2 regions of the Halomonas huangheensis genome follow, and region 2 is predicted to be linked to the other one. Evidence: predicted binding sites of a transcription regulator. Region 2 holds the regulator's gene; the other holds the start of a gene.
The links. The regulator PhoB, encoded in region 2, activates phosphate uptake and scavenging genes when phosphate is short. The targets are predictions, from matches to a motif close to TGTCATANNNNTGTCANA.
Positions count from the first base shown of each region.

Region 1: the regulator PhoB is predicted to act here: its motif matches at 7,835-7,852, upstream of AR456_RS01195 (esterase-like activity of phytase family protein).

Region 1 covers NZ_CP013106.1:243,069-257,990, reverse strand. Annotated here, with positions in the region: gene rlmE (23S rRNA (uridine(2552)-2'-O)-methyltransferase RlmE) at 27-728, opposite strand; gene yhbY (ribosome assembly RNA-binding protein YhbY) at 970-1,296, shown strand; gene greA (transcription elongation factor GreA) at 1,576-2,052, opposite strand; gene carB (carbamoyl-phosphate synthase large subunit) at 2,049-5,279, opposite strand; gene carA (glutamine-hydrolyzing carbamoyl-phosphate synthase small subunit) at 5,360-6,505, opposite strand; gene dapB (4-hydroxy-tetrahydrodipicolinate reductase) at 6,878-7,711, opposite strand; gene AR456_RS01195 (esterase-like activity of phytase family protein) at 7,912-8,922, shown strand; gene AR456_RS01190 (DMT family transporter) at 8,916-9,848, opposite strand; gene AR456_RS01185 (MarR family winged helix-turn-helix transcriptional regulator) at 9,845-10,384, opposite strand; gene AR456_RS01180 (DUF2218 domain-containing protein) at 10,567-10,839, opposite strand; gene AR456_RS01175 (ABC transporter substrate-binding protein) at 11,006-12,115, shown strand; gene AR456_RS01170 (FecCD family ABC transporter permease) at 12,108-13,178, shown strand; gene AR456_RS01165 (ABC transporter ATP-binding protein) at 13,172-13,921, shown strand; gene AR456_RS01160 (DMT family transporter) at 13,899-14,780, opposite strand.
Region 2 covers NZ_CP013106.1:4,687,885-4,702,806, forward strand. Annotated here, with positions in the region: gene AR456_RS20415 (RelA/SpoT family protein) at 1-1,716, shown strand, start outside; gene AR456_RS20420 (RidA family protein) at 1,891-2,280, shown strand; gene thpR (RNA 2',3'-cyclic phosphodiesterase) at 2,367-2,882, shown strand; gene AR456_RS20430 (SDR family oxidoreductase) at 3,007-3,882, opposite strand; gene AR456_RS20435 (hydrogen peroxide-inducible genes activator) at 4,049-4,972, shown strand; gene recG (ATP-dependent DNA helicase RecG) at 4,969-7,050, shown strand; gene AR456_RS20445 (hypothetical protein) at 7,166-7,525, opposite strand; gene AR456_RS20450 (HU family DNA-binding protein) at 7,649-7,924, opposite strand; gene AR456_RS20455 (NAD(P)/FAD-dependent oxidoreductase) at 8,110-9,270, opposite strand; gene AR456_RS20460 (chorismate--pyruvate lyase family protein) at 9,442-9,963, shown strand; gene ubiA (4-hydroxybenzoate octaprenyltransferase) at 10,069-10,965, shown strand; gene phoB (phosphate regulon transcriptional regulator PhoB) at 11,163-11,852, shown strand; gene phoR (phosphate regulon sensor histidine kinase PhoR) at 11,862-13,208, shown strand; gene cysZ (sulfate transporter CysZ) at 13,234-13,977, opposite strand; gene phoU (phosphate signaling complex protein PhoU) at 14,179-14,922, opposite strand.

The DNA.
Region 1 (14,922 bases), 310 kb from region 2:
GCTACCCCCAAGCGAACTGTCGGGGCTCAACCCTTGAATCCTTCTGCCAGCAGATAGACTTCACGCGAGCGAGCGCGCGAGGCATCCGGTTTACGTGTTACTACCCGCTGAAAACTGCCTCGTAGATCCTTCAGGTAAGCATCAAAACCCTCACCTTGAAATACCTTGGCCAGGAAGCGACCGCCCGGGCGCAGCGTCTGACGCGCCAGGTCCAGCGCCAATTCCACCAGATACATGGCTTGAGGCTGATCAATGGCAGCCATACCACTCATATTGGGGGCCATGTCTGACATCACAAGGTCCACGGGACGATTATTCAGCACACTGAGGATTTCCTCGAGCACCTGTTCCTCGGTGAAATCGCCAGCAATGAAGTCAACGCCCGCCAATGCATCCATTTCCAGGATATCGGAAGCGATCACCACGCCATTATCACCCACTCGCTCGGCCGCAATCTGGCTCCAGCCGCCCGGCGCAGCACCAAGGTCGATGACGGTCATGCCCGGCTTGAACAGGCGATCCTTTTCATCGAGCTCGATCAGTTTATAGCTGGCACGTGAACGATAGCCATCCTGCCAGCTCTGCTGAACATAGCGATCATCGAAGTGCTCCTTCAGCCAACTGGCACTGGTCTTGCTGGCCCCGGCACTGCCTGAGCCACGTTTGTTGGCCGATGATGCTTGCTTGCCAGCAGACGAGGAAGGCCGGGAAGAACGGGAAGATGCCACGAGATCACCTGAAACGCTGACTGCGGGCCACGTGACTCACCGATGGTGAGTTGCTCCTTCAGCGAAGGTTGACCGCAGGATATGGGGTACAATTCATGGGGCAACAACTTATGGAAGCACAATCCATTGGAGCCATCATCCATGAACCATGAAGCGACAATGGAGAAGCACGCTTTCATGCTGGCCGGATTCGCCGTACCATGTGCCATTGCGCGCCATTTTCGGGAAGAATCAAGATACCATGAGCTTGTCACAGGCACAAAAGAAAGCATTCCGCAGCATCGGCCATCACCTCGATCCAGTGGTTACTGCCTCCGAGAACGGCATCTCCGAGGGCCTGCTGGCCGAGCTCGAGCGAGCGCTCAATGATCACGAACTGATCAAGGTAAAGCTCGCTCTTACCGAGCGCGACGACCGTGCCGCCGTCATCGACGAGCTGGCAGACGCCAGCGGCGCTGAGGTTGTCCAGAAGATCGGCAAGGTTGCCCTGCTGTACCGCCACAATCCCAAGGCAAACCCCAAGCTCTCCAACGTGAGTCGCTTCAAGGATCACCACGGTAGGCACTAAGCGCTGAAATAACACGCTTCGCGTCGTAAGCCGAAACGAGACACCCCGTCAGCCACCGCTGCCGGGGTGTTTTTTCATGACCAGAGCAAGCGCCATCCGGGAATCGCAGCAGGATTGTCCTTCCCAACCCCTGTTATCCACAACCACGCTGCCAGCCATCCCTGTGGATGGTTTTCATTCTTTCCGCGCCCTACCCAGGCCTTGGCCCCAACAAGAACACCCCGCCGAAAAAATCGGCGGGGTGTTCTTGTTCGTAGCTCGTAGCTCGTAGCTCGTAGCCTACAGATGCTCGACGGAGCTGATCTCGTATTCGACTTCGCCGCCCGGCGTACGCACGACCACGATCTCGCCTTCTTCCTTGCCGATCAAGGCGCGAGCGATAGGCGAAGTAACGGAAATACGACGCTGCTTGATGTCCGCCTCATCCTCGCCGACGATGCGGTAGGTGACTTCCTCATCGGTCTCGAGGTTGAGCAGCTCAACGGTAACCCCAAAAATCACCTTGCCACTCTTGGGCAGCCTGGTGACATCGATAACCTGAGCATTGGACAGCTTGCCTTCAATTTCCTGAATACGCCCCTCGATGAAGCCCTGCTGTTCGCGGGCCGCATGGTACTCGGCATTCTCCTTGAGATCGCCATGCTCACGCGCCTCGGCAATATCAGCGATTACCTTCGGGCGAGCCTCGCTCTTGAGCTGATCCAGCTCATCACGCAGGCGTTGCTCACCAGCGACGGTCATCGGGACCTTGTTCATTTATTCGCTCCTGCATGCAGTTCCTGTAACCGCCGCACAGTAATCGTATTGCCGTATTCCAGCGCCATACAAACAGCACTGGCCCCTGCCAGAGTCGTGGCATAGGGAACCTTGTGGGCAAGCGCGGTGCGACGGATCACCGAGGAATCATTGATCGCCTGACGACCCTCGGTGGTATTGACGATATAGGCAATTTCGTCGTTCTTGATCGAATCGACGATATGTGGCCGGCCTTCATAAACCTTGTTGACGACCTCTACCGACAGGCCTGCACTTTCCAGTGCCGCCGCCGTGCCACGGGTTGCGCAGAGTGTAAAACCCAATGTTACCAGAGAACGTGCCACTTCGATAACACCAGCCTTGTCCGGCTCACGAACGGACAGGAATGCCTTGCGCTCCCCCGTCAACGGAGGAATCGCCTCACCGGCACCCAGCTGCGCCTTGTAGAAGGCTTCGGCGAAGGTCTCACCGGAGCCCATTACCTCACCGGTAGATTTCATCTCCGGCGACAGGATCGGATCGACACCAGGGAACTTGTTGAACGGGAACACCGCTTCCTTGACGCTGTGGAAATGCGGCACGATCTCCTTCTCGAAGCCCTGCTCGGCCAGCGTCTTGCCCGCCATGCAACGCGCCGCAATCTGAGCCAGCGAGATACCGATGCACTTGGAGACGAAGGGCACGGTACGCGAGGCGCGCGGATTGACTTCGATGACGTAGATTTCACCGTCCTGCCACGCCAGCTGCACGTTCATCAGGCCCTTGACGCCCAGCTCCACCGCCATGCGCTTGACCTGCTCACGCATCTCGTCCTGCACATCCGCCGGCAGAGAATAGGGCGGCAGCGCACAGGCGGAGTCACCGGAGTGTACGCCAGCCTGCTCGATATGTTGCATGATGCCGCCGATGACCACCTGCTCACCGTCGGAAACTGCATCGATATCGATCTCGACAGCGGCATTCAGGAAGTGGTCCAGCAGCACCGGCGAGTCATTGGAGACCTTGACCGCGTGGGTCATGTAGTTTTCGAGCTCAGAGGCATCGTAGACGATTTCCATCGCCCGACCACCCAGCACATAGCTCGGACGCACCACCAGCGGGTAGCCAATGACCTCAGCCTTGGCGAAGGCTTCCTCGAAGCTGCGCGCGGTGGCATTGGGCGGCTGCTTGAGACCCAGCTTGTCGATCATCTGCTGGAAGCGCTCACGATCCTCAGCACGATCGATGGCATCCGGGGTGGTACCGATGATCGGCACACCGGCAGCCTCGAGATCACGCGCCAGCTTGAGCGGCGTCTGACCACCGAACTGCACGATCACACCGACCGGCTTCTCCTTGTCGGCGATTTCCAGCACGTCTTCCAGCGTTACCGGCTCGAAGTAAAGCCGGTCAGAGGTATCGTAATCGGTAGAGACGGTTTCCGGGTTGCAGTTGACCATGATGGTTTCATAGCCATCATCGTGCATGGCAAAGGCCGCATGCACACAGCAATAATCAAACTCGATGCCCTGGCCGATACGGTTGGGACCACCACCCAGCACCATGATCTTCTGGCGATCGGAAACCTCGGCCTCGCACTCTTCCTCGTAGGTCGAGTACATGTAGGCGGTATCTGATGCGAACTCGGCGGCACAGGTATCGACACGCTTGTAGACCGGACGAATGCCGGCGGCCTGGCGGGTACTGCGGAAATCCTTCTCGGACACACCCAGCAGCTTCGCCAGTCGAGCATCCGCAAAGCCCTTGCGCTTGAGGCGGAAGAGTTCGCGCGCATCCAGCTCAGACAGTGAACGCTGGGTCAGTTGCTGTTCGGTCTTGACCAGGTCCTCGAGCTGCACCAGGAACCACGGGTCGATATTGGTCAGCGTGAACACATCCTCGACACTCATGCCCGAACGCATCGCGTCAGCGATGTAGAAGATACGCTCGGCGCCGGCAGCCTGCAGCTCACCCTTGATCAGCGCCATGTTCTCATCGCTGAACTCAGTGACGACGGGGTCAAGACCATCATTGCCGGTTTCCATGCCGCGCAGCGCTTTCTGCAGCGACTCCTGGAAGGTGCGACCAATAGCCATCACCTCACCGACGGACTTCATCTGTGTCGTCAGGCGGTCGTTGGCCTGCGGGAACTTCTCGAAGGTGAAGCGCGGAATCTTGGTCACGACATAGTCGATCGACGGCTCGAAGGACGCTGGAGTGTGCCCCCCGGTGATGTCATTCTGCAGCTCGTCGAGGGTGTAGCCCACCGCCAGCTTGGCGGCGATCTTGGCAATCGGGAAGCCGGTCGCCTTGGACGCCAACGCCGAGGAGCGCGACACCCGCGGGTTCATTTCGATAACCACCATGCGCCCGGTTTGCGGATCGACACCGAACTGCACATTGGAGCCACCGGTCTCGACGCCGATCTCACGCAACACCGCCAGTGAGGCGTCGCGCATGATCTGGTATTCCTTGTCAGTCAGCGTCTGCGCCGGGGCGACGGTAATCGAGTCACCGGTATGCACGCCCATCGGGTCGAAGTTTTCGATCGCACAGACGATGATGCAGTTATCGTTCTTGTCACGAACGACCTCCATCTCGTATTCCTTCCAGCCCAACAGTGACTCGTCAATCAACAGTTCACGAGTCGGCGAGAGCTCAAATCCGCGGTGGCAGATTTCCTTGAACTCTTCCTTGTTGTAGGCCACGCCACCACCGGAACCGCCCATGGTAAAGGACGGACGAATGATTGCCGGGAAGCCGAGCTCGGCCTGAATCTCCCAGGCCTCGTCCATGCTGTGGGCCACCTTGGCCCGCGGACAGGCCAGGCCGATGTTCTTCATCGCCTTGTCGAAACGGTCACGATCCTCGGCCTTGTCGATGGTATCGGCATTGGCACCGATCATTTCTACGCCGTACTTGTCGAGCACGCCATACCGGTCCAGGTCGAGGGCGCAGTTCAGCGCAGTCTGGCCGCCCATGGTCGGCAGAACCGCATCAGGGCGCTCGGCCTCGATGATTTTCTCCACCGCTTGCCAGGTAATCGGCTCGATGTAGGTAGCGTCGGCCATTACCGGGTCGGTCATGATCGTGGCCGGATTGGAGTTGACCAGAATGACGCGATAACCCTCTTCACGCAGAGCCTTGCACGCCTGGGCACCGGAATAATCGAATTCGCACGCCTGACCGATGACAATAGGACCGGCGCCGATGATGAGTATGCTTTTGAGATCTGTACGCTTGGGCATGATGCTTCCCGCTTGAAATTTTGACGATGAATCGAAGTGAGCGTGTTGGGTATATCCGCTGGGGCGCGTCAGGAGTCGCGTTAACGGCGGCTGCGCATCATCTCGATAAAGCGGTCAAACAGAGGGGCGACATCCCGCGGCCCCGGGCTGGCTTCCGGATGGCCCTGGAAACTGAACGCGGGGCGATCGGTACGTTCAATCCCCTGCAGGGTGCCATCGAACAGCGAACGGTGTGTGGCACGCAGCGTTTCCGGCAGTGTCGCTTCGTCAGCAGCAAAGCCATGGTTCTGACTGGTGATCATCACATAGCCGGTATCCAGGTCCTGCACCGGATGGTTGGCACCGTGGTGACCATGGCCCATCTTGACGGTGTTCGCGCCACTGGCCAACGCCAGCAACTGGTGGCCCAGACAGATGCCGAACAGTGGCGTATCTGTTTCGAGAATCTCGCCGATCGCCTTGATCGCATAGTCGCAGGGCTCGGGGTCGCCGGGGCCATTGGACAGGAAGATACCGTCCGGCTGCATCGCCAGCACCTCGGCCGCAGACGTCTGGGCCGGCACCACCGTCAGGCGGCAACCGCGGCTGGCCAGCATACGCAGAATATTGAACTTGACGCCGTAGTCGTAGGCGACCACATGGAACGGACGTTCAGTAGCAGCGGCGTCTGCATAACCTTCGCCCAGTGCCCACTCACCTTCACTCCACTCGTACTGCTCGGTGCAGGAAACCACCTTGGCCAGATCCATGCCCTTGAGTCCGGGGAAGGCACGTGCGGCTTCCAGTGCGCGAGCTTCGGCATCCGCCCCTTCAGCCTCGGCACCGGCAAGAATGGCACCGTTCTGCGACCCCTTGTCACGCAGGATGCGAGTCAGGCGACGGGTATCGATATCGGCGATACCCACCACATTGCTGGAGGCCAGGTAATCAGACAGGCTTTGCGTAGAGCGGAAGTTGCTGGCAACCAGCGGCAGATCGCGGATGACGAGCCCAGCAGCAGCGATGCTGGAGGATTCCACGTCCTCAGGGTTGATGCCGGTGTTGCCGATATGGGGATAGGTGAGTGTGACGATCTGTCGGGAGTAGGAAGGGTCGGTGAGAATTTCCTGATAGCCGGTCATGGCCGTATTGAACACCACTTCACCACTGGTCTGCCCATCTGCGCCAATGGCTACGCCGTGGAACACACTGCCATCTTCCAGGGCCAGAATTGCGGGTTTGTTCAACGCTACGTCCTCCCAATGCTCGTCAAGGTAACTGCCACTACCACTTGCCTACTCAAACCACCTACCACCGGAAACGGCTGCATCCAGTCGGCATCGACCCGGCTCTCTGCGTCATGAAAGGCACAAGGAGCCGGGCCGTAAAAAAGCGGGACGAAACCCGATAAAGACCGGTTTCATCCCGCTTGTTATGCTTCTTGTCTTGCGCTCGGAATGTCTGAGCCGATGTCTGCCGCTTCACTCGCTTATGAACAGGACGTCACAAGCGCTGCGCAAGGCGTCATAAACGGTTCGTGCCCGGCCAAAATTTTTGAGATGTTACAGGATATACGCCGATCTGACCACCCCCTATGAGCAAGTGCTGGGGGCGGTGCATCATGCCCCGCTGATATCCTCCAGCCCCAACACATCATCCATGCCATAACGACCTGCACTGCGACCACTGACCCAGCGCGCCGCACGCACCGCACCTCGAGCGAAGGTCATGCGACTGGACGCCTTGTGAGTCACCTCGATGCGCTCACCTTCGGTGGCAAACATCACGGTATGTTCGCCGACAATGTCGCCCGCACGCACCGTGGCAAAACCAATCTCCTTCGCATCACGTGGACCACACTGGCCAACTCGCTCGAATACCCCATGTTCCTTGAGGTTACGATCCACCGCTGCGGCCACGACTTCCCCCATACGCAGGGCTGTCCCCGAAGGAGCGTCGACCTTGTGACGATGGTGGGCCTCGATGACTTCGATATCGTAACCTTCATCGCCGAGGGTACGCGCGGCGATCTCCAGCAACTTGAGCGTCAGATTGACACCAACGCTCATGTTCGGCGCGAAGACCATCGGCACCTGGTCGCGATAACTATCGAGTTCATCAAGTTCCGCGTCGCTCAGCCCGGTGGTACCGATCACGATGGCCTTGCCGTGTTCCGCGCAAAAAGCCAGATTCGACAGGGTCAGCTGCGGCGTAGTGAAATCGATCAGCACATCGATATCGTCGACCACGGCTTCCAGTGAATCCACGGCAGCAATGCCCAGGCGCCCGACGCCAGCCAGTTCACCCAGGTCAGCGCCCGCCAGAGAGCTACCCGGCCTCACCGTGGCTGCCGCCAGCTCCGATTCAGCGTCCTGGTTGACAGCGGCGATCAACACACGACCCATTCGGCCAGCGGCACCAACAATGGCAATACGGGGGGATGCAGAAGTCATGCGGCAAAGTCCTTGTCCTGCGGAACGGGTAACAGATGGAAGCGGCCTCAGGTCGAGATACGGCAAGCATCAAGACAGCGCCCAGTATACCAGTGCGAAATAGCGTCGTCTGTGCATCAGAGATGCCATCCCTCTGTCACTGCAATATGCGATCATCGTGTGTTGGCGGCGTCCAACTCTCGCCTCGAAAGGGAATTTCCATGCTCAAGCCTCTGCACACTCTCGCTCTGGCAGGCCTGCTGTGGTCACTGCCCGGTTGTGCCCACAATGTACAGCTCGCCAGCCTGGCCGGAGCCAACGCCATTGACGGAAAGACACCTACCATTCCCGGTCTCGAGCTATGTGGCACGCTGAAGCTACCCAGCCAATGGCCCGCCGACAGCCTGGCGTCGGGGCAACCGCTCGGCGGCCTATCAGCACTGGCCTGGGATGATGACGAACAGAGCCTGTGGTTGATCTCGGATCGTGGCCGCCTGCATCAAACTCGGCCGCTATTCGATGATGGCCAACTGATCGATCTGGCAGTGATATCCAGCCACACCCTCAAGGACAGCAGCGGACAGCCTCTGACAGGTGGAGATGGTGATGCCGAAGCCGTGGTGCTTGATAATGCCGAGGATGGCGAGCGCGGCAATACCGCACTACTGATCGCCTTCGAACGCGACCACCGCCTGCAGTCATTCACTACCGAAGGCTACCCCAACGGCGACGCCCTGCACCCGAGCGAGGCTCAGAGAGCAGGGCAAACCGGTTCAGGAAACAACAGGGGAATGGAGGCCATGACACAACTCCCCGACCTGGGCGTGCTCATCGGCCTGGAATCCCCACCGCCGGGCAGTGATGCGAAAGTCACGCGGCTGTTCAGCCTCGACGGCAGACATCAGTGGGGTTACCCATTGGCGGACGCCACCGGAAGCTCACTGACCGATATGGCGCCATGGCCGGACACTCCGGACACCCTGCTGACCCTCGAGCGTGCCTATGCACCACCCCACCCGCTGGTGATCACCCTCAAGCGCACACAGCTGCTGGCCCCTCCTGATGTCAACACCACTACTGTCGCCAGCCTTTCCAGCGCCGATGGCTGGCGACTCGACAATATGGAAGGACTGGCAGCATTACCCGACGGCAGTTTCCTGATGCTCAGTGACAACAATTTCAGCAGACTGCAGCGTTCGCTGCTGGCCTGTCTGCGTCCTGAGACTCAGTGACTCATCGCCACAGGGCTGCGCATCCGCACATCACGGCGCAGCAGCAACAGAATGGCGGCCATCACCATCACACCACCAGGCAACCAGACCAGCGACAGAGCCTGTGGCTGCTGGATAAACAACAACAGCATCGAGACGAAAGGCACCAGGTAACCATAGGCGGTGACCGCCGCCGGAGTCAGCGTCGCCGTTGCTCGTTGCTGCAACCAGAAGGTTACACCACTCGAGAACATTCCCAGGTAAGTGACCAGCAGCAGGTCACTCAGTGTCATGCGAGCCATCGCTGCTGGGCTGTTGAAGATCAGCCCCAACAGCGCAATCAGCACCCCACCCAGCACCAGACTCCACAAGGTTCTGACTCCGGCATGTGGCGACAACCAACCCCGCACCAGCCCGAACTTCGACAACACCGGATACAGTGCCGACGCCATGCAGCCGACGAAGAACCCTGCCTCTCCAGGCCCAAGCTGCATCCGACTCAGATCCCCCTTCGCTTCCGCCCAGGCCAACCCGAGGGCACCCAGCGCGCCAAGCAGCAGCAAAGCCAACAGCCCAAGGGCACGCTGTTCGACACGTATCATGCGTCCAAGCATATAAGCCAGCAGTGGAACACTAACGTAGAGCGTGGCCATGGAAAGCGCCGTAGTGCGATGCGCGGCCCAGAACATGGTACCGAAGAAACCTGCAAGGCATAGTCCCATCAAGGCATACAGCCAAGCGCCGGGACGACTGGGTACCAGACCCGGCGCACCCCAGACCAGTGGCAATACCGCAAGGGCGGCGATGGCAAAACGCATCGCCGTCAACAGCAAGGGCGGCAACCCTTCGCTCAACAGCCCCACCGCCGGGAACGATAGTCCCACCAGCAACGCCCATACCAGCATGCCGAGATGAGCCCCCCAGACACCCCCCGTTCTGATGTTCATGAATCAGCTCCCGGAGATTCTCCTTCCAGCGCCAGTAACAGGGCGCGCAATCCCGTAGTCAGCGCTTCAGCCTGGTCAGCACCCAGCGCACTGCGCATGGCTTTCAACTCTGCCAGATAGGCGTCCAGCAGGTCCGGCATCATCTCGTGCCCACTGTCACTCAGCCTGACCAATACACTGCGGCGATCCTCGGGATTGGCAACGCGCTCGACAAGACCACGCTCTGTCAGGCGGTCCAGGCGATTGGTCATCGCCCCCGAGCTCAACACCACCGCCTCACACAGCGCATTGGGCGTCATTCCCTGCGGAGAGTCGCGACGATACAGCGTCGCCAGCAAGTCGAACTCGCCCTCGCGTAGCCCATAGCTCCGGAATACCGCCGCTACCCGACGATCCACATGCTTCAAAGCGCGATATAGCCGAGTGAAGATGCCCATGTCCGAGGAATCTCGATCCGGCAGGACACGACTCCATTCCGCGATCAGGCGATCAATGGCATCGCGCGGCATTGCTTTCTCCAACGGAGGTACAGACATGACGGTCACCTTCGGCAACGGCTCATTTTCGAGAGCTCGTTTCCAGCATTTGATTCGAGCAAAAGAATCTTTACTTGAAGATATATGCTCGAAGCCATACATGCAAGCACGCTCACCCACCATCACAGCGACGTTCGATAGCGGATCAGTTCAAGGCCCCGTCGCGTGGCGCGAAGTCGCGGCTACTGCCAGTTGATCACCAAAGTCTCCTTTCCAGCCATACGCTCCAGGTGGCTGGCGACGACACCCTTGAGTCGCTCAAGGAGCTCTGCATTCTCAGCCTGCAGGTCCACCTGCAGAGATGCGTCATCGGCACGCATCAGGCAAACGCCGCCCTCGAAGACCACCCGCCCCTGTTCAATATCGACTTCAAGCTTGTGCGCCCAGTGCTTGCAGAGCCGGTTGATCAAGCGCTGCCCTGAAGGGGTCATCACCTGTGCAGTGGTGTTGTGCATACCCAATCCTCATGAATACAAATGTTAATGATACGCATATAATGCCAACCTCGATCAGTCCCGAATACGCAACGCGGCGTTCGCTTCAGCAGGCTCACACAGCCAGGCGCCCCACAACAACTGAATCATCAAGGCTTCCGATATGCCCTCACTTATGCCCTCAGTCATGAGATTCGTCACACTTGGATCGGCCCTGGCGCTGAGCGGAGCCGCTGCAGCCGCAGACATCACCGTTACCGATGTCGCCGGCCGTGAAGTCACTGTCGACGCTCCTGTCGAGCGTATGATTCTCGGTGAAGGCCGCCAGATCTATCTACTTGGTGCGCTGCAACCGGAAGATCCGTTTGAACATGTCGTGGGCTGGCGCGAGGACTTCTCCCAGGCAGACCCGGATAACTATGCGCTCTATGCCGAGAAGTTTCCCGAGCTTGAGGACATTCCTACCTTCGGCGGTTTCAAGGATGGCACCTTCGATGTCGAGCAGGCCGCGGCCCTGCAGCCCGACGTGATTCTGATGAATCTGGAAGCGCGAGCGGCCACGGAGGATGCCGGCTATGACGCCAAGCTGGCGGAGTTGGATATTCCCATCGTCTACGTCGACTTCCGTGAAGATCCGATCGCTCACACCACACCGTCGATGCGCCTGATGGGCGAACTGCTCGGTGAACAGCAGGCAGCCGAGGACTTCATCTCTTTCTCCGAGGCACAGATGGCCAAGGTCACCGACCGGCTCGCGGCCGAGGACATCGAGCGCCCCAAGGTGTTCATCGATCGTGCCGGCGGTTATTCCGATGACTGCTGCATGAGTTTCGGCCCCGGCAACTTTGGTGAGTACGTGGAACTGGCCGGCGGCAACAATATTGCCCGTGACATCATTCCATCGACCTTCGGCACGCTGAACCCGGAGCAGATCATTGCCGCCAACCCGCAGCAGGTGGTGGTCACCGGCGGCAGCTGGGAGGCCTATGTTCCCGGCGGTAACTGGGTAGGTGTGGGGCCTGGAGCAGATATGGACGAGGCACGTCACAAGCTGGAAGCGCTGACCGAACGCACCGCCATGACCGGCATCGACGCGGTCAAGAATGGCAACATGCATGCCATCTGGCATCAGTTCTACAACAGCCCCTATTACTTTGTCGCCATTCAGCAGATGGCACGCTGGTTCCACCCGGAACTGTTCGCCGACCTCGATCCCGAAGCGACCATGATCGAGCTTCATGAGCGCTTCCTGCCAGTGGACTATGTACCGGGCTACTGGGTGTCTCTGCATGACTGAAGAAACGACAGCCATTACCTCTCCAGCCAGTGAGCGACATTTCTATCGCGCACTGGTGGTGCGCCGCCAACTGATCCTCGCCGCGCTGCTTGTGGCGTTGCTGACAAGCCTGTGTGTCGACCTGGCACTGGGCCCTGCGCGCTACAGCCTCGGTGAGGTCGTCACCGCACTGATCACTCCCGACGCAGTGAGTGATCAGATACGCGTGATCCTGTGGGAAATTCGCATGCCGGTGGCACTGATGGCGCTGGTGGTCGGCGCCAGTCTATCGATCGCCGGTGCACAGATGCAGACCATCCTCAGCAACCCTCTGGCTAGCCCTTTCACTCTCGGCATTTCCGCCGGTGCAGGCTTCGGTGCGGCCCTGGCCCTGGCCTTCGGTGTGGCCTTGATTCCCGCTGCCATCGACTATGTGATTCCGCTGAATGCATTCCTGATGGCCATGCTGACCTCGTTCCTGATTCATGCTCTCAGTATGCGGCGCGGCGTCACCATCGAGACCATCGTGCTGCTGGGCATTGCCATGGTGTTCATCTTCAACTCACTGATGGCACTGATCCAGTTCTTCGCCAGTCAGCAGGCCGTCGCGGCAGTGGTTTTCTGGACCATGGGCAGTCTGACCAAGGCCACCTGGCCCAAGCTGTGGATGTCGCTCGCCGTTCTGTGCGTGGTGATCCCCCTGCTGGCCCGCCACGGCTGGGCACTGACCGCAATGCGTCTAGGCGAGGCCAAGGCCGAGAGCCTCGGCGTCAAACCACGTGCCCTGCGTCTTGAAGTGTTGATACTGGTATCGCTGTTGTCTGCCATGGCCGTGGCCTTTGTCGGCACCATCGGCTTCATCGGCCTGGTCGGCCCACACATTGCACGCATGCTGGTCGGTGAAGACCAACGCTTCTTTCTACCGGCTTCGGCGTTATGCGGTGCCCTGATCCTGTCGATCGGCTCGGTCATCTCGAAGATTGTGCTGCCTGGTACGGTGATTCCCATTGGCATCATCACTTCGCTGGTCGGCATCCCTTTCTTCCTGTTCCTCATTCTCAGCCGCAGGAAGGCATCATGGTAACGCTCAAGCTCCACGAAGTCGGTGCCAGCTATGGCCGCCGCCAGATCCTGTCGGGCATCACGACCCCCACCCTCGAAGGCGGACAGGTCGTCGCCCTGCTCGGCCCCAACGCCGCCGGTAAGTCGACGCTGTTTCGGCGCATTCTCGGCCTGCTGAAAGGGCCCGGGGAAGTGACCATTGAAGGCGCCTGCTCCAGCCGCCCTGTGGCATATATGCCCCAGGAGACCGGCGTAAACGCCGTGCTTACGGTCTACGAAAGTGTGTTGCTGGCACGCATGCAAGGGCGCAGTTTGAAGGTGCAGCAGGATGACCTTGATGCCGTCGAGCACGCACTGCGTGAGCTTGGCATCCTGGCGTTGGGCGAAAGGGATATCGGCGATCTAAGCGGTGGCCAACGACAAATGGTGGGGGCCGCTCAGGCATTGGTGCAGGACCCTGAAATCCTGCTGCTGGACGAGCCCACCTCGGCCCTCGATCTGCATCGTCAGATTGACCTGCTATCGATCCTTCAACGTCTGGCGAAGGAGCGCCAGATGCTGGTCATCGTTGCCATTCACGATATCGGCCATGCGTTGCGCTTCACCGACCAGGCACTGATCATCGCCAACGGACGCTTCATCGCTTGTGGCCCCACTCCTCAGGTGGTCACCGCCGGGATGCTGCGCGATGTCTACCAGGTCATCGCTCGCGTCGAGACCTGTTCAAGGGGACAGCCACAACTCATTGTCGAGGCTGCCGTCTGAAGCGCCGCCCTTCCAGGGCGGCAAGCGCAGCACCAGCGACGATCAATGGCAGTGCCATCAGGAAGCCTGCCGACAACGGCAGGCCAAACACCAACAGATCGACCAGCACCGGCCAGATCAGTGCCACATACTCGAAGGGTGCCAGTCGCGAAGCCTCGGAAAAACGCAGTGCCAGGGTCATGGCAATGTGGCCCGCGCCACCGAACAAGCCAGCCAGAATCAGCAACAGTAGTTGTTCGGTGGTCACCGAAGCCCAGCCCAGCGGCAATGTGGCGAGCCCCGCCACTGCAGAGGCCACCACGAAGTAGAAAGCAATCGCACCGGGTGTCTCGGTACGCGAAATACGACGTACCGTCAGCAAGGCGCCCGCGGTAAGCACCGCCGCCAACACGCCAAGCAGATAGCCCGACGCCTGGCCGGTGGCATCGCCCAACCCCGGCAACACCAACACCACCACGCCAGACAATGCCAGTCCGAGCGCCAGCACTCGATGCAGCGTCAAACGTTCTCCCAGCAGCAACACAGCGCCTATCGCCATGATCACCGGACTAAGCTGTGCCAACAGTGTGGCTTCTGCCACCGGCAGCCGCGCGACCGCTGCAAAGGAAGCAAACATCGCCGCCGCTCCCAGTCCTGAACGCAACAGGTGACCCAGCGGGCGTCGCGTTGCCAGCCCGGCAGGAAACTCGCGACGCCACATCAGGAACACCACAATCGGCAACAGGGCGAACAGCGAACGATAGAAAACGATCTGCCCGAGGGGCACCACATCACTGAGCAGTTTCACGCACAGCAGCATACCCGTGAACAAAAGCCCCGACAGTACTCGCAGCGCGATGCCCAGGCCAGTTCGATCCATGCTGTCTGTCATTGCAGCGTTCCCTGTTCTTGTACAAGAAGATTTATATGAAGTGAGAAAACCTGGCTGAGGCAAGACAGCGGGTATAACGCATGCGACGAAAAGAAGCCGGAGTAACGAGAGCCGTGAGGCGCAGCCGTGG
Region 2 (14,922 bases):
GACCGCCTGCACAACATGCGCACTCTCGGTGCGCTGCGGCCGGACAAGAAGCGACGCATTGCCCGCGAGACACTGGAAATCTACGCCCGCGTAGCCAGCCGCCTGGGTATCAATACCATCCGCGTCGAGCTCGAGGATCTGTCCTTCCAGGCAATCCATCCGATGCGTGCCGAACGCATCAAGCGCGCCGTGGCCAGCGCTCGAGGCAACCGACGATCGGCAATTCGCCAGGTCCAGGATGCTCTGCAGACCCGACTTGATGAACACAGCCTCAAGGGCACCGTCATCGGCCGTCAGAAGCATCTATTGTCGATCTATCGCAAGATGCGTGACCAGCGTAAATCGTTCAACGAGATCATGGATGTGTTCGGTTTCCGGATCATCGCCGACGATGTCGACAGCTGCTATCGGATTCTTGGCATAGTACACAACCTGTACAAACCGGTTCCCGGACGCTTCAAGGATTACATTGCCATCCCCAAGGCCAATGGCTACCAGAGCCTGCACACCACGCTGTTCGGCGCCGGTGGTATGCCCATCGAGGTGCAGATCCGTACTCGCGAGATGGAGGCGATGGCCAACAACGGTATCGCCGCCCACTGGCTGTACAAGGCCGGTCAGACCACGCATCCGATTGCCGAGGGCAGTCACGCCCGCGCCCGTCAGTGGGTCAAGGGACTACTCGAGATGCAGCGCCATGCCGGGGATTCGCTGGAGTTTATTGAACACGTCAAGAACGATCTTTTCCCCGATGATATCTACGTGTTCACGCCAAAAGGCGACATCATGGAGCTACCTCAGGGAGCTACCGTGGTCGACTTCGCCTATGCCGTGCACACCGAGATCGGTAACAGCTGCATCGCCTGCCGCATCGACCGCCACCTGGCACCACTATCGTCACGACTGGAAAGCGGTCAGACGCTGGAGATCATTACCTCTCCCGGTGGCAAGCCCAACCTCGCCTGGCTCAACTTCGTCATCACTGCCAAGGCACGCTCGGCGATCCGTCATGCGCTGAAACATCAGCAACATACCGAGGCGGTACAGTTGGGACGGCGGCTGTTGACCAAATCACTGGCCGAATTCGAGATCAACCTCGAAGAGTTGACCGACCCAGTTCGGCAACAACTGCTCAAGGAAATGGAGTACAAGGATGAGCCATCACTGCTTGGGGCCATTGGCCTCGGCAATTGTGTCGCTCACCTGGTTGCCCGTCGCCTGGTCGAGCTGGCACGTGGTGAGGCAATTGGTGTCGACAACTACGCCTCTCAGGGCCCTGTGACGATAAGCGGTACCGAAGGCCTGGTGATCAAGTTCGCACGCTGCTGCCATCCGCTACCCGGTGACACCGTGATCGGCCACCTTTCTGTCGGCAAGGGCATTGTGGTCCATCGTTCGGAATGTCGTAATCTGCAAGAACTCAAGAGTGACCCGGAAAAGCTCATTGTTCTGCGTTGGTCGGAGAACACCAATGAGGATTTCCCGGTTGCCCTGCGCCTGGAAGTGGAGAGCCGCCGTGGACTGGTTGCCGAACTGGCTGCCCTGATCACCGATGCTGGTGCCAATATCGAACGTATCGGTATCGAGGATCGCGATGCGCGTCTGTCGATCGTCAACCTGACTCTGTTGGTACGCGACCGTACGCACCTCGCACGCATCATCAAGCGCATGCGTAACCTGTCGAACATCGGTCGAATCTCACGCCTCGGCAACTGACGACCCGGTAACGGAAGACTGAGGGAATGCGGCCCTTGTGGCCGCTCCCATTCGCAGTGGCAATGACAACGCTGCAGTGACAATTGAACCCAGCCGTAGGCCATCGCAACCGCAATGGTCCGGTAACTGTTTTTTTGCTGTTCCTGCGAACGGCATGACTTAATGGAGGCCACAATGAGCAATAAAGCCGTCATCAACACCGACAAAGCCCCCGCCGCCATCGGTCCCTATTCCCAGGCGATCAAGGCCGGCAACACCGTCTACCTGTCCGGCCAGATTCCACTGGACCCGGCGAGCATGGAAGTCGTCTCAGAGGACTTTGAAGCCCAGGCCCGTCAGGTGTTCACCAACCTCAAGGCAGTCTGTGAGGAAGCAGCCGGTACTCTGCAGGATATCGTCAAACTCAACCTGTACCTGGTCGACCTCGACCAGTTCGCCATCGTCAACAAGGTGATGGAAGAGTACTTCGACAAACCGTATCCTGCCCGTGCTGCTGTGGGCGTACGCGCTCTGCCCAAGGGTGTACAGGTGGAAGCCGAAGCCGTGATGGTCATTGGCGACTGATTGAGCGCTGCATTGCATTGCGATGCGAGCTACGGGCACCTTATATGCTCGTAGCTTCTCGCCCGTAGCTCACCAGCTGCATGCCCATGCGCCTGTTTCTCGCTCTCTCACCACCCGATGACCTTCGCCAGCGCCTCGGTACGCTGGCGGACAGCCTGCATGACGAGTGCGGTGGACGGCGTGTGCCTGACGCCAACCTGCACCTAACGCTGGCGTTTCTGGGCGAACAGAGCGCGGAGCAAGCGCAGCAGCTCGAGGCCTGGCTACAGCAGATGCAGGTTGCCGCTGGTGATATCCGGCTGGATCACTGCGGCCACTTCCGTCGTCCCGGTATCGTGTGGATCGGTCCACGACACACGCCCAGCCCACTGAAATTACTGCATGCCGACGTATCGCATGCATTGAAGCACATGGGCATTGCGACGCATCCGTCCGAACATTTCCGCCCGCATGTCACTCTGCTGCGCAACGCCAACGCCCCGGTGACCACCATGCCAGTACAAACACTTCACTGGTCATACAATCAAATCCAACTCATTCAATCGACGCTGAACACCAGCGGCAGCCACTATCGTTGCCTGGCCTCGACGACAGTGCGGTAAGAGCGCTGGGCATTTTCCGCACGCACTGAACGAGCAACTGATGACAAGTCAGTTGCTTTCCCAATATCTCATCCAGCTTATCTGTGATGAAAAACCGCCGCGAAAAGCACGGCGGCACCCGCTATCAGGCGCGTTGCGGGCTGAGGAAGCCTCCTTCCTTGAGCACCTGAGCATAGCCTTCGCGGTAGGTCGGGTAACGGAAGCGATATCCGCTCTCGACCAACAGACTAGAGTCACAGCGTTTGCTCGCTCGTCGACGTAGAGGTGACTGGATGATGTCGGTGGATTCGACCTTGAGCTGTTTTGCCAGCCAGGTCATGACTTCATTGAGTGGTGCAGGCTCAGTGTCACTAGCCAGATAGATGGGAGCAATTTCCTCGCCCTTCAGAGCCCTGGTGATGAGATGAGCCATCGCTCCTGCGCAATCATCGCGATGGATACGATTGCTGTACATCGGCGGTGTAGCCGGCGCGATTCGTCCCTCACTGACCTGGCGGATAAGACGATCACGGCCCGGGCCATAGATGCCCGAGAAGCGCACCACAGTGCCGGGCAACGCATGATCGACCAGCGCCTGCTCTGCCTCACGCATCAACACTCCGGAGAAACCGGTGGATTGCGTGGCACTGTGCTCATCTACCACCTCGCCTTCCTGCTGAGCGTATACACTGGTGGAGGAGACGAAGAAGACATGCTTCGGCTGTTTCTTGCGCTCAGCCATTACCGACAGCACCTGTTTCAAGCCATCGGGATAGGCTGCGCGATAGGCAGCTTCCTCGAAGCGATCCGCAGTGACCGTATAAACTACGATATCCGCATCCGGTAACGTGGCCACGGCCTCTGCATCGTTCAGATCGATACTGATACCTTCGATACCGGTATCAGCGAGACGCTCGGCACGACGACGAACGCCAATCACCTTGTGTCCCAGCTCGATCAACTCGCGTCCCAGCGTAGTGCCAATATCACCGCAGCCGAGAATCAGTGTTGTTGTCTTCACCTTTACCTCGTCCCCTTGATATAAAATCCCTATCAGGTTCTGTGAAACGGTCGCCAAGGTAGGCGAATGCCGTGACCAGAACCGGGCTGAGCCGGAGCCTCATGCTCCGGATTCATGCCGCCGAGCAGCACAATCCCCAGACTCGAGGATGCCGCCAGGCGCCACCATGACTCTAACAGAACTCAGATACATCGTAACCTTGGCTCAGGAGCGCCATTTCGGGCGTGCCGCTGAACGCTGCTTCGTTTCACAGCCGACACTGTCCGTGGCGGTGAAGAAACTCGAGGAAGAACTCGAGGTAGCGCTGTTCGAGCGATCCAAGTCGACCGTGCAGGTCACGCCACTGGGCGAGAAGATCGTCGAGCAGGCGCAGCGGGTACTGGAACAGAGCAGTGCCATCAAGGAACTGGCCACTGCAGGGCGTGACCAGCTCATCAGCCCGCTGCGGATCGGCGCCATCTACACCATCGGCCCTTACCTGTTTCCGCAACTGGTTCCGGAACTGTTGCGTGCCGCGCCACAGATGCCGCTGTATATCGAGGAAGGTTTCACCGGAAATCTGCGGCGCAAGCTGCGCAACGGTGAGCTGGATGCCATTATTGTGGCGTTGCCGTTCACCGAAACGGACGTGGTCACCAAACGCCTCTATGACGAGGACTTCGAGGTTCTGATACCCACGGACCACCCCTGGGCCAAACGCAAGACGGTAACCAAGGAAGCCCTGCTGGATGAACGCCTGTTGCTGTTGGGTGAAGGGCACTGCTTCCGTGACCAGATCCTCGAGGCCTGTCCGGCGATTGGCCAGAAGCTGAACAATCCCGACAACACACTCACTGCAGAAGGAGGCTCGTTGGAGACAATTCGCTACATGGTCGCCTCTGGGCTGGGTATTACCGTGCTGCCCAAGTCAGCCCTGGGTACCCCTTACTACGACAGCGGTTTGTTGACCAGTCGTCCGTTCACGGATCCACCGGGACGCACCGTGGCTATCGCCTGGCGTGCCAGTTTTCCGCGACCCAAGGCGATTGATGCGGTGACCGATGCCATCGCTTCCTGTCGAGCAGGCGGGTTGGAAGTGGCAACTCCGTGAGTGAGCTGGACAGTTCCGTCACGACACTCAAGGGCGTCGGGGAGGCCCTGGCCCTGAAGCTGGCTCGATTGAAGATCGAGAATGTGGCAGATCTGCTGTTTCATCTGCCACTACGCTACCAGGATCGCACCCGTATCACGCCGATAGCGACCCTGCGTAGCGGCCACGAGGCAGTGGTCGAAGGCGAGGTGGCGGCCGCCGATGTGGTACGCGGCCGCCGGCGCAGCTTACTGGTACGCCTACGCGATGGCAGCGGCATTCTCAGCCTGCGCTTCTTCCATTTCTCTCCGGCCCAGCAACAGCAGTTTCGGGCCGGAGTCCGTGTACGCGCCTTTGGCGAAGCGCGTGCCGGGGCGACTGGACTGGAGATCTACCACCCGGAATATCGCTTGATCGGCGCCAATGAACCACCGGTGGAAGACCACCTGACTCCGATCTATCCCACCACGGAAGGCCTGCATCAGGCGCGTCTGCGTGCGCTGATCGATCAAGCCATGGTTATGCTCGAAGCGAACCCTGAGACACTGCCTGATGGCATTCCTGACGCATTGCGCCAGCGCTTTGACCTGCCGCCGCTGCGGGAATGTCTCTCTACCCTGCACCACCCACCTCCGGATAGTGATGCCGATGCCCTCAGCGAGGGTATGCATCCGGCGACTCGACGCCTGGCCATGGAGGAACTGCTCGCTCATCAGTTGAGCCTGCGCGAGGTGCGCCTGCGTATCCAGACCGATGGCGCGCCACAGTTGCCCAGTGGGCGTGGCTTGAAGACTCGCTTCCTCGCACAGCTCCCCTTCTCGTTGACTGCAGCCCAGCGCCGCGTGCTCGATGAGATCAGCCACGACCTGGCACGCCCGGCACCAATGCTGCGCCTGGTGCAGGGCGATGTCGGCTCGGGCAAGACTGTGGTGGCGGCCATGTCGGCACTGACGGCAATTGCCGGCGATTGCCAGGCCGCGATCATGGCTCCTACGGAGCTGCTCGCTGAGCAACACTACCGCTCTTTTCGCGACTGGTTTGCGCCACTCGATATCGAGGTGGCCTGGCTGTCGGGCAAACTCAAGGGCAAAGCACGTCTCGATACCAAGGCGGCGATCGCCGATGGTCGCGTGCGGATGATTGTCGGGACTCACGCCATCTTCCAGGATGACGTACATTTTCAGCGCCTGGGGCTGGCAATCATCGATGAACAGCATCGCTTCGGCGTTCACCAACGCCTCGCACTGCGCGAAAAGGGTGAAGCCGGTGGTCTGACGCCACATCAGTTGGTCATGACCGCTACCCCTATTCCCCGCACGCTGGCGATGAGCGCCTATGCAGACCTGGATGTGTCGGTCATCGATGAATTACCTCCGGGACGCACTCCGGTCACCACTGCCGTAGTCCCGGATGAACGCCGCCCGGATGTGATAAGCAGGATTCGCAACGCCTGCGCCGAAGGGCGCCAGGCATATTGGGTGTGCACGCTGATCGAGGAGTCGGAAACCCTGACTTGTCAGGCCGCAGAAGTGACCCGTGATGAACTGGTGGAAGCACTACCGGATCTGGCTATCGGCCTGGTTCACGGACGCATGAAAGCCAGTGACAAGGCGGAGGTCATGGATGCCTTCAAATCAGGAGAGCTGGATCTGCTGGTCGCCACTACCGTCATCGAAGTCGGGGTCGACGTGCCGAATGCCAGCCTGATGATCATCGAGAATCCCGAACGTCTGGGGTTATCACAGCTGCATCAGTTACGCGGACGGGTCGGGCGCGGCAGTACCGAAAGCTTCTGCGTACTGCTTTACCATCCTCCCCTGTCGGATACCTCCAGGCAGCGCCTGTCGGTCATGCGCGAAACCACCGACGGTTTCCGTATCGCAGAACGTGATCTACAGATTCGTGGCCCCGGTGAAGTACTCGGCACCCGCCAGACCGGCCTGGCACAGATGAAGATCGCCGATCTCGAACGCGACGCCGATCTATTACCGCGTATTACCCCACTGGCCGATGCTCTGCTGAATACTCAACCAGATGCCAGCAAGCTATTGATTCGACGTTGGTTGGGGGAGGAAGCCGGGCGTTATGGGCAGGTATGAGGAAGAGGGAAGAAACGAGAGGGAAGAAGTAAGAAGTGTGGTGCGCCTCAGTCTTCGCAGACAAGACCTGGGGGTTGGGGTTACTTACCTCTTACCCCTTCCTTCTTTCCTCTTGTCACCGCAAATGCTTGAACAACCGCTGTAGTCGATCCAGGTCCCGTGAATCGCCGACCACTCGCAGTGTCCCTTCCATCAGGGCGTTGCGAAAGGTGGTCGGGGTCGGGCGGCGCAGCACACTGACGGCGCTGGCGACATCCTGAAAACGTAGTTCCAGATCGAGGTCAACCGGCAAACCAGTCGCCGACTCGATACTCCGATGATTCATGCGGTAGTGACGTGCGATCGACAGATCCTCCGTGGCAATCCCCCAATCGAGGCCACCGATCTGTTCGAGCTGCTCACGAAAACGCGCCTTGCGGTTGCGTGCCCGCTTGAGCATCAGTGCAAGTAGCCACAGCATGAATTTGAGTGTCATGGTACCTCGTGATATCAGGCTTGGGTGAAGTACCCCATGAAGAGAAGTACACGGCCCGGGGCGCCGGGCCGTGTGCATCGCCTATCCAGTGGTGAAGCGGCGAGCGGGGAGCCTAATGGCGATTTACTTCGCAACAGCGTCCTTGAGTCCCTTGCCGGGACGGAAAGCGACCGTCTTGCTCGCCGGGATATTCAGCGGCTTTCCGGTCTGAGGGTTTTTACCGGTGCGGGCAGCACGCTCGCGCACAGTGAAAGTACCGAAACCGATCAGCGCGACATCATCGCCCTGGGAAACACTACCGGTGATCTCGTCGAGGATGACATTGAGCACCTGACTGGCCTTGTCCTTGGAAAGATCGGCACGCTCGGCAATCGCCGCGGCGAGTTCTGGCTTGCGCATAAAGCCCTCCTGAGTTTGGCTTGCCACCGGTGAGATGACACCGGTGTCATTGTTATACCTACAAATACGGATACATATCCACTTTCTGTCGCACTCCCTCAGCCAAGCCAGGGAAACAGCTACGACACAAAGATGGCACCTCAACGGAGCATCGAAAATCAGATCCATCCGCCCCGTTGACCAATCTAGCCTAGCAACGGCGGTGCCGCCCGCGCCAGTTCGACTTTCCGACGAACGCAGCTACCGGTCAACGCAAAGCCCTGCAATTGTCCAAGTTCATCCTCTGCCAACGCCGTCATATCCTCACCATCAGCCTCGATACGCCAGGTCACTCGGTCGTGGGCCGGAGGCAGAGAGACCACGGGCAATAACGGGGTTTTGACCAGCACTGGCCAGGCACCATAACCGACTTCTGTCGGCTTGCCATCAAGCGTTGCAGCCAGTGCCCTGATGGCTGCCTGCAGGGGTTGGACGTACATGGCATTGATACCGTCGACACAAGCCACATCCCCCAGCGCATGCACATGGGCCTCGCTAGTGGTCAGCCGACGATTGACCTTGACGCCATCTTCGCCAACCTCGAGCCCCGCCGCCACAGCCAGCTCGGTGCGCGGCTGCAATCCGGTTGCTACCAGCACCAGATCGGATTGCAGTTGTTGGCCGTCATTCAGTATCAAGGTGGCTTGAGCGCCCTGCTGGTCCACCCTGGTCACCAGACGCTGATAATGGACATCAATACCTGAGGCAACAAAGACACGGCCCAGCGCCAGCCCCAGTGGCTCTGGCAACAAACGTGGCAGAAGCGCCTGCTCGGGGCCCACCAGCGTCACCTGATGTCCACCGGCCTGCAGATCATTGGCGAATTCACAGCCAACCAGCCCCAGCCCGACAATCGCGACCCTCGCCGGACGCCCCAGTGACTCCAGAGCGGCATGGAACCCTCGGTAATCATCGAGATCATTGATGGAAAATACTCGATTAGCCAGTGATGAGCCGATCGCAAACGGTGGACGTGGAACAGCACCGGTTGCCAGCACCAGGTCCGACCACGGCAGACGCTCCTCTCCAATCACCAGTTGCTGCGCCTTGGTATCAATGGCATCGACCCTGGTTCTGGTGCGAACCACCGCGCCGAGCTGATCTGCTACCTCAAGCGCCGAGCGCATGGCCAGACGCTGTGGCGGCATACGCTTGGCAAAGCCAGTGGACAGCAGCGGCTTGGAGTAGTCGTCACCGGAATCGGCGGTTATCAGGGTGATGGGGCGGTCATTGCCCAGAGCACGCAGTTGGCGGGCAAGGCCGATTCCCGCCATGCCAGTGCCAATGATCGTCAGGGGTGCTTGCATCTTGCTTCCTCAGGTCCTTGCAGGCTTACGGAGGCCATCGGGGGCCAATCCCGTCTATGCCACATGGTACACTACCGCCCCCCAGCGGTTTACGACGGCGACAGGGGTTCGAGCTGGCGTGGGGTTTGAACTGGCATGAATGTTGAGCAGACATGATATTTGGAAAGCGCGATGACACAGGATCCTCGATGGCAGCCGCTGGCGACTGCACGGCCGAAGATGAGCCAGAGCTGGTGGCAATGGATCTCCTCTCGTGACTCCTTGACCCAACGCCTGGTACAGGCCGCAGGAGAGCGCCGCTTCAATGTCCGCCTGCTCGATGAACGCAGTGGTCAACCCTACCACGACGAAGCCGCCGCACTCGGCCTGATGGACGGGCGCCGTGCCTGGCTACGTGAAGTCGCGTTGTGCGTCGATGACCAACCTTGGGTGGTGGCGCGTTCGGTCGCCCCTTTGGTTCCACGTCGTTCAGCACCTTTTGCCGGGCTCGGAGAAACCTCACTGGGCAGTTGGCTGTTTCGCCAGCCAGATCTCGAGCGTGGTCCCATCGAAGTCAGTCAGTCACCGCGCCCGATCCATGGTGAGAGCGGGATCTGGCAACGCCGCTCAGTCTTTCGCCATGATGGTTGGGCGTTGCTGGTTCAGGAAGCCTTTCTGCCACAGATGTGCCGCGATCTGTCACTGACGCCCTGAGCCTTACAGCGGTACTGGTCAACCCCGGCTGGCCGCGATAGGCTGACCCCATTTCCGATCAGGCCGCATCGACAGCAACGCGGCAGCCAACCACGAGATAGCCAGATGGATCGATCCCTGCTGCGCCCACAAGGCCTGCTGACGCGCCTCCCCGATTTTCTCGCCCTGATGCGCCTCGACCGCCCTATCGGCACCTGGCTGCTGATGTGGCCAACGCTATGGGCGTTGTGGGTCGCATCGCAGGGCATCCCGGAACGCAGCACGCTGCTGATCTTCGTGCTCGGTGTCTATCTGATGCGTGCCGCCGGCTGCGTGATCAACGACTACGCGGATCGTCATTTCGACGGTCACGTCAAACGCACCCGCAACCGGCCGCTGGCGACTGGCCGTATCAGCGAGACCGAAGCCAAGGTGCTGTTTGCGTTGCTGATTACTGCGGCTTTCGTGCTGGTCTGGTTCACCAACGGCTTTACCGTCTGGCTGTCATTGATCGGCGCGGCGCTGGCCGCCTGCTACCCCTTCATGAAGCGCTATACCAACCTCCCCCAGGTCGTACTGGGCGCGGCCTTTTCCTGGGCAATTCCCATGGCCTTCGGTGCAGTACTGGGCGAGGTGCCCAAGGTCGCCTGGTTGCTGTTTATCGCCAATGTGCTGTGGACGGTGGCCTACGATACCCAATACGCCATGGTCGATCGTGATGATGACCTGCGCGTCGGCATCAAGTCGACGGCAGTACTGTTCGGGCGCTTCGATTGCCTGATCATCGGGCTGCTGCAGCTGGCCACATTGGTATTGCTGATCTGGGTCGGTGCCCTTCTCCAACTGGGCGGTTTCTACTGGTTGGGCCTGGCCTCCATGGCCGCGACCTTCCTCCACCAGCAACGCCTTATTCGTGATCGCGACCGCGACCGCTGCTTTCAGGCATTTCTCAACAATCACTGGTCGGGCCTGCTACTGTTCGCGGGGCTGGGATTGAGCCTGTACCCCAGCATCACTCCTTGAGTAACTTTCAGTCACTGAACGGCACCAATTCAGCTTCCGGCAGCATATTTTTCGGCATGCCATATTCATGTTTCTGCACAAGCTGTAACCAAAACGTCATAATTAAATGCTGTCATCATCAGCGTAGTATCTTGTGCTCCTGAGCACTGTCCATGCCCCAGAGCAGTATTTACGCCCCTGATTCATGAGGCCCCGGGATGACCGCCAAGACCGTTCTGATCGTCGACGATGAAGCGCCTATCCGTGAGATGATCGCTGTGGCGTTGGAAATGGCCGATTACCGCGTACTCGAGGCCGACAACGCCCAATCCGCGCATGCGATTATCGTCGACCACCAACCCGACCTGGTGCTGCTCGACTGGATGATGCCTGGTACCAGCGGTATTGAACTGGCTCGTCGTCTCAAGCGCGAGGAAACTACCGCAGAATTGCCGATTATCATGCTCACCGCCAAGGGTGAGGAAGACAACAAGATCCAGGGGCTCGAAGCCGGCGCCGATGATTACATCACCAAGCCGTTCTCACCGCGAGAACTGGTCGCCCGCCTCAAGGCAGTACTGCGCCGTGCGACGCCACGAGGCATCGAGGACCCCGTTGAAGTTGAGGGTTTGATGCTCGACCCGGTCAGCCATCGCGTCAGCGTAGAAGGTCGGTCACTGGAAATGGGTCCGACCGAGTATCGCCTGCTACAGTTCTTCATGACCCATCAGGAACGTGCCTACACCCGTGGCCAACTGCTCGATCAGGTGTGGGGTGGCAATGTCTATGTGGAGGAGCGCACCGTGGATGTTCATATCCGCCGCCTGCGCAAGGCACTCGGTGAGCCGCATCAGCAATTGATTCAGACGGTCCGCGGCACCGGCTACCGCTTCTCCGCCAAGGTGTAAGGGCCATTAGTGGGACTTCTCTGGAGACGCGAGCTGTGGCGACTGACTGCACTGGTTACGATTGGTGCGCTGCTCGGCTGGCCTTTTTCCCTTGCCGCCTGGGGCATCATCATCGGCCTCGGCCTGATACTGGCCTACCATCTGCGTCAGCTACACGCCCTCTATGACTGGCTGACCCACCGTCCTCAGCAGGAACCCCCCGCTGCCACCGGCATCTGGGGTGAGTTGTTCGATCGTCTATACCGCTACCAGAAAGGCCAACGCATCACCCAGCGTCGCCTACGCTCGACGCTGCAGCGTATCCAGGAATCGTCTGAAGCCATGCGCGACAGCGTGGTGATGCTCGACCGCCATGGTGACCTCGAGTGGTGGAACAGCGCCGCCGAACGCATGCTCGGGCTCAAACCAGCCCAGGATCGCGGCCAGCACATCACCAACCTGCTGCGTGATCCGCGCTTCGTCGGTTACCTCAACAAACGAGACTATCGCGAACCGCTGTCGCTGCCGTCGCCCATCGACGAGAACATGATGCTGCAGTTCCAGATCACCCTGTATGGTGACGACGAACGGCTGCTCATGGCACGCGACATCACTCGTCTCCACCGCCTCGAACAGATGCGCCGTGACTTCGTGGCCAACGTCTCGCACGAATTGCGCACGCCTCTGACCGTACTGACTGGCTACCTGGAAACCTACAGCGACATGGCGGAGATGCTTCCAGCACGCCTGGCGCGGAGCATCGATCAGATGCAGGGACAGACCCGGCGCATGCAGAACCTGGTCAATGACCTGCTGCTGCTGTCACGGTTGGAAAATGACCAGGGCGGCAATGACCATGTCCGTCTCGACCCGCGCAGTCTATTGCAGGCCGTGGAACGCGATGCCAACGCGCTATCCAATGACCGCCAGCGAATCGAGATCAGTGTCGATGACCCCCATGCGCTCTGGGGTAGCGAAAAGGAAGTCCACAGCGCGCTGTCCAACCTCGCCTTCAATGCGGTGCGCTATGCCGGAGACGGTGCGCACATTCAGCTGCGCTGGCGTTCCTGCCCGGGAGGTGCCTGCTTCGAGGTCGAGGATAATGGCGAGGGCATCGATCCACGCCACATCCCACGCCTCACCGAACGCTTCTACCGTGTCGACAAGGGACGCAGCACCGCTACCGGTGGGACCGGCCTTGGCCTCGCCATCGTCAAGCACGTGCTGCTGCGCCACAATGCTCACCTCGAGATCAGCTCACAGCCTGGTCAGGGCGCGACCTTCCGCTGTATCTTTCCTACCCAGCGGCTGGTTGATATTGCCGCCAATGACGAGCCCGGCGCAGCGCAGTGCAGCCAGGCACAGACACCAGAGTAGCGCAGGATACTGGCTACCCCTTGTCTCAACGTCCGCTGCTGCCATCGGTCACCGCTGGTAGCTGTCGATAGTGTTGATCCCACATCAGGACCGCTCCCGCCACAGCACCCGGCAGCAGGAACAGGTTCGCCAACGGAATCCAGGTCACCAGCGTCACCAACCCGCCAAAGCTGAGACTCGGCCACCAGCGAGCCGACAGGCGCTTGCGCATATCCCGGAAACTGACCTTGTTGTTGTCCATCGGATAGTCGAGGTAAGTGATGGACATGGTCCAAGCGGTGAACAGCACCCAGAGCAGCGGCGCAATCAGGTTCAACACCGGAATCCAGCTGATGATGAACAACGCAATCATGCGCGGCAGGATATACGCCAGCTTGACCATTTCCCGGCCCAGCGCGTCGACACCGGTCTTCAGCCAGCCACGATCATCGAGCGGCTCCCTGCCGGTCAGCTCGACTTCGGCCCGTGCCGCCAGAAAACCGTAGAAGGGCGCGGCGATCAAATGCGTCACAAGGGTGAAGGAAAAAAAGACGATCAGCACCAGACTGACCACGAACAACGGCCAGATCAGCCACTCGAGCCAGCTCAACCAACCGGGGACCATCGCCATCCAGCTGGCTAGCCAGCCACCAAACTCGCTCAGCACATAGCTGAACATCGAAACATAGACCACCAGATTAACCAGAATCGGCAGAAACACGTAACGCCGCAAACCGCGACTGTAGACCAGACGAGTGCCACGTCTCATGGCATCCATAGCATTCAACATTTCATACATCCTTGGCAGTGACCGGCCTTCCAGCCCCTGAAACTGATTTCGACCTCCTGAAACGAGAACGGGCCATCGCCGATTGCGATAGCCCGAAGAGGACAGCGGCATATTGCCATCCCGCCAGGAGCGGCTCTATTGAGGCCGCTTATGTCTCGGAGGTCAAGACTCGATACACGCCTACCAGTTGCCCGACCACGCTTATTGCTTTCTCGCCGGGCCAGGCCCGGTGATGGCATCATGATCAAGATCATCGGGGTCGGTATGGCGGATATCCAGCCCCTTGACCAGGTAGATGACATATTCGGCCAGGTTGTTGGCGTGGTCGCCGATCCGCTCGAGAGCGCGCAGGATCCACATCACACCCAGCACCGGAGAAATCGAGCGAGCATCTTCCATCATGAATGTCATCAAGGCACGCATGGCGCTCTGATATTCGCTATCGACGCGATCGTCTTCCTGGACGACTTCCATCGCCAGTTCAGTGTCGAAACGTGCAAAGGATGTCAGTGCATCACGCACCATACGCCGCACATGCTCACTGATGTTGCGGACTTCCACGAAGCCTCTGGAACCATTATTGCTGCCGATGAGTTCGATGGCATTACGCGCGATCTTGCTGGCTTCATCGCCGATCCTTTCTAGATCGGAGGCCGCACGAATCACCGCCAGCACCAGACGCAGATCCGAAGCCGCCGGCTGGCGACGCGCCAGTACACGGGTACACTCATCATCGATCTTGATCTGCATGTCATTGACCGCACGATCATTGTCGACCACACGCTCGGCCAGCGTCGAGTCACCATCGAGCAGTGCGCTGACCGCGTCCTGCACCTGCTTCTCGACCAGTCCACCCATGGCCATCAGGTGGGTCTTGAGCTCCTCGAGTTCATGGTTGAACTGACGAGAAATGTGCTGGCTGTGGGTATCGCTGGTGATATCCAT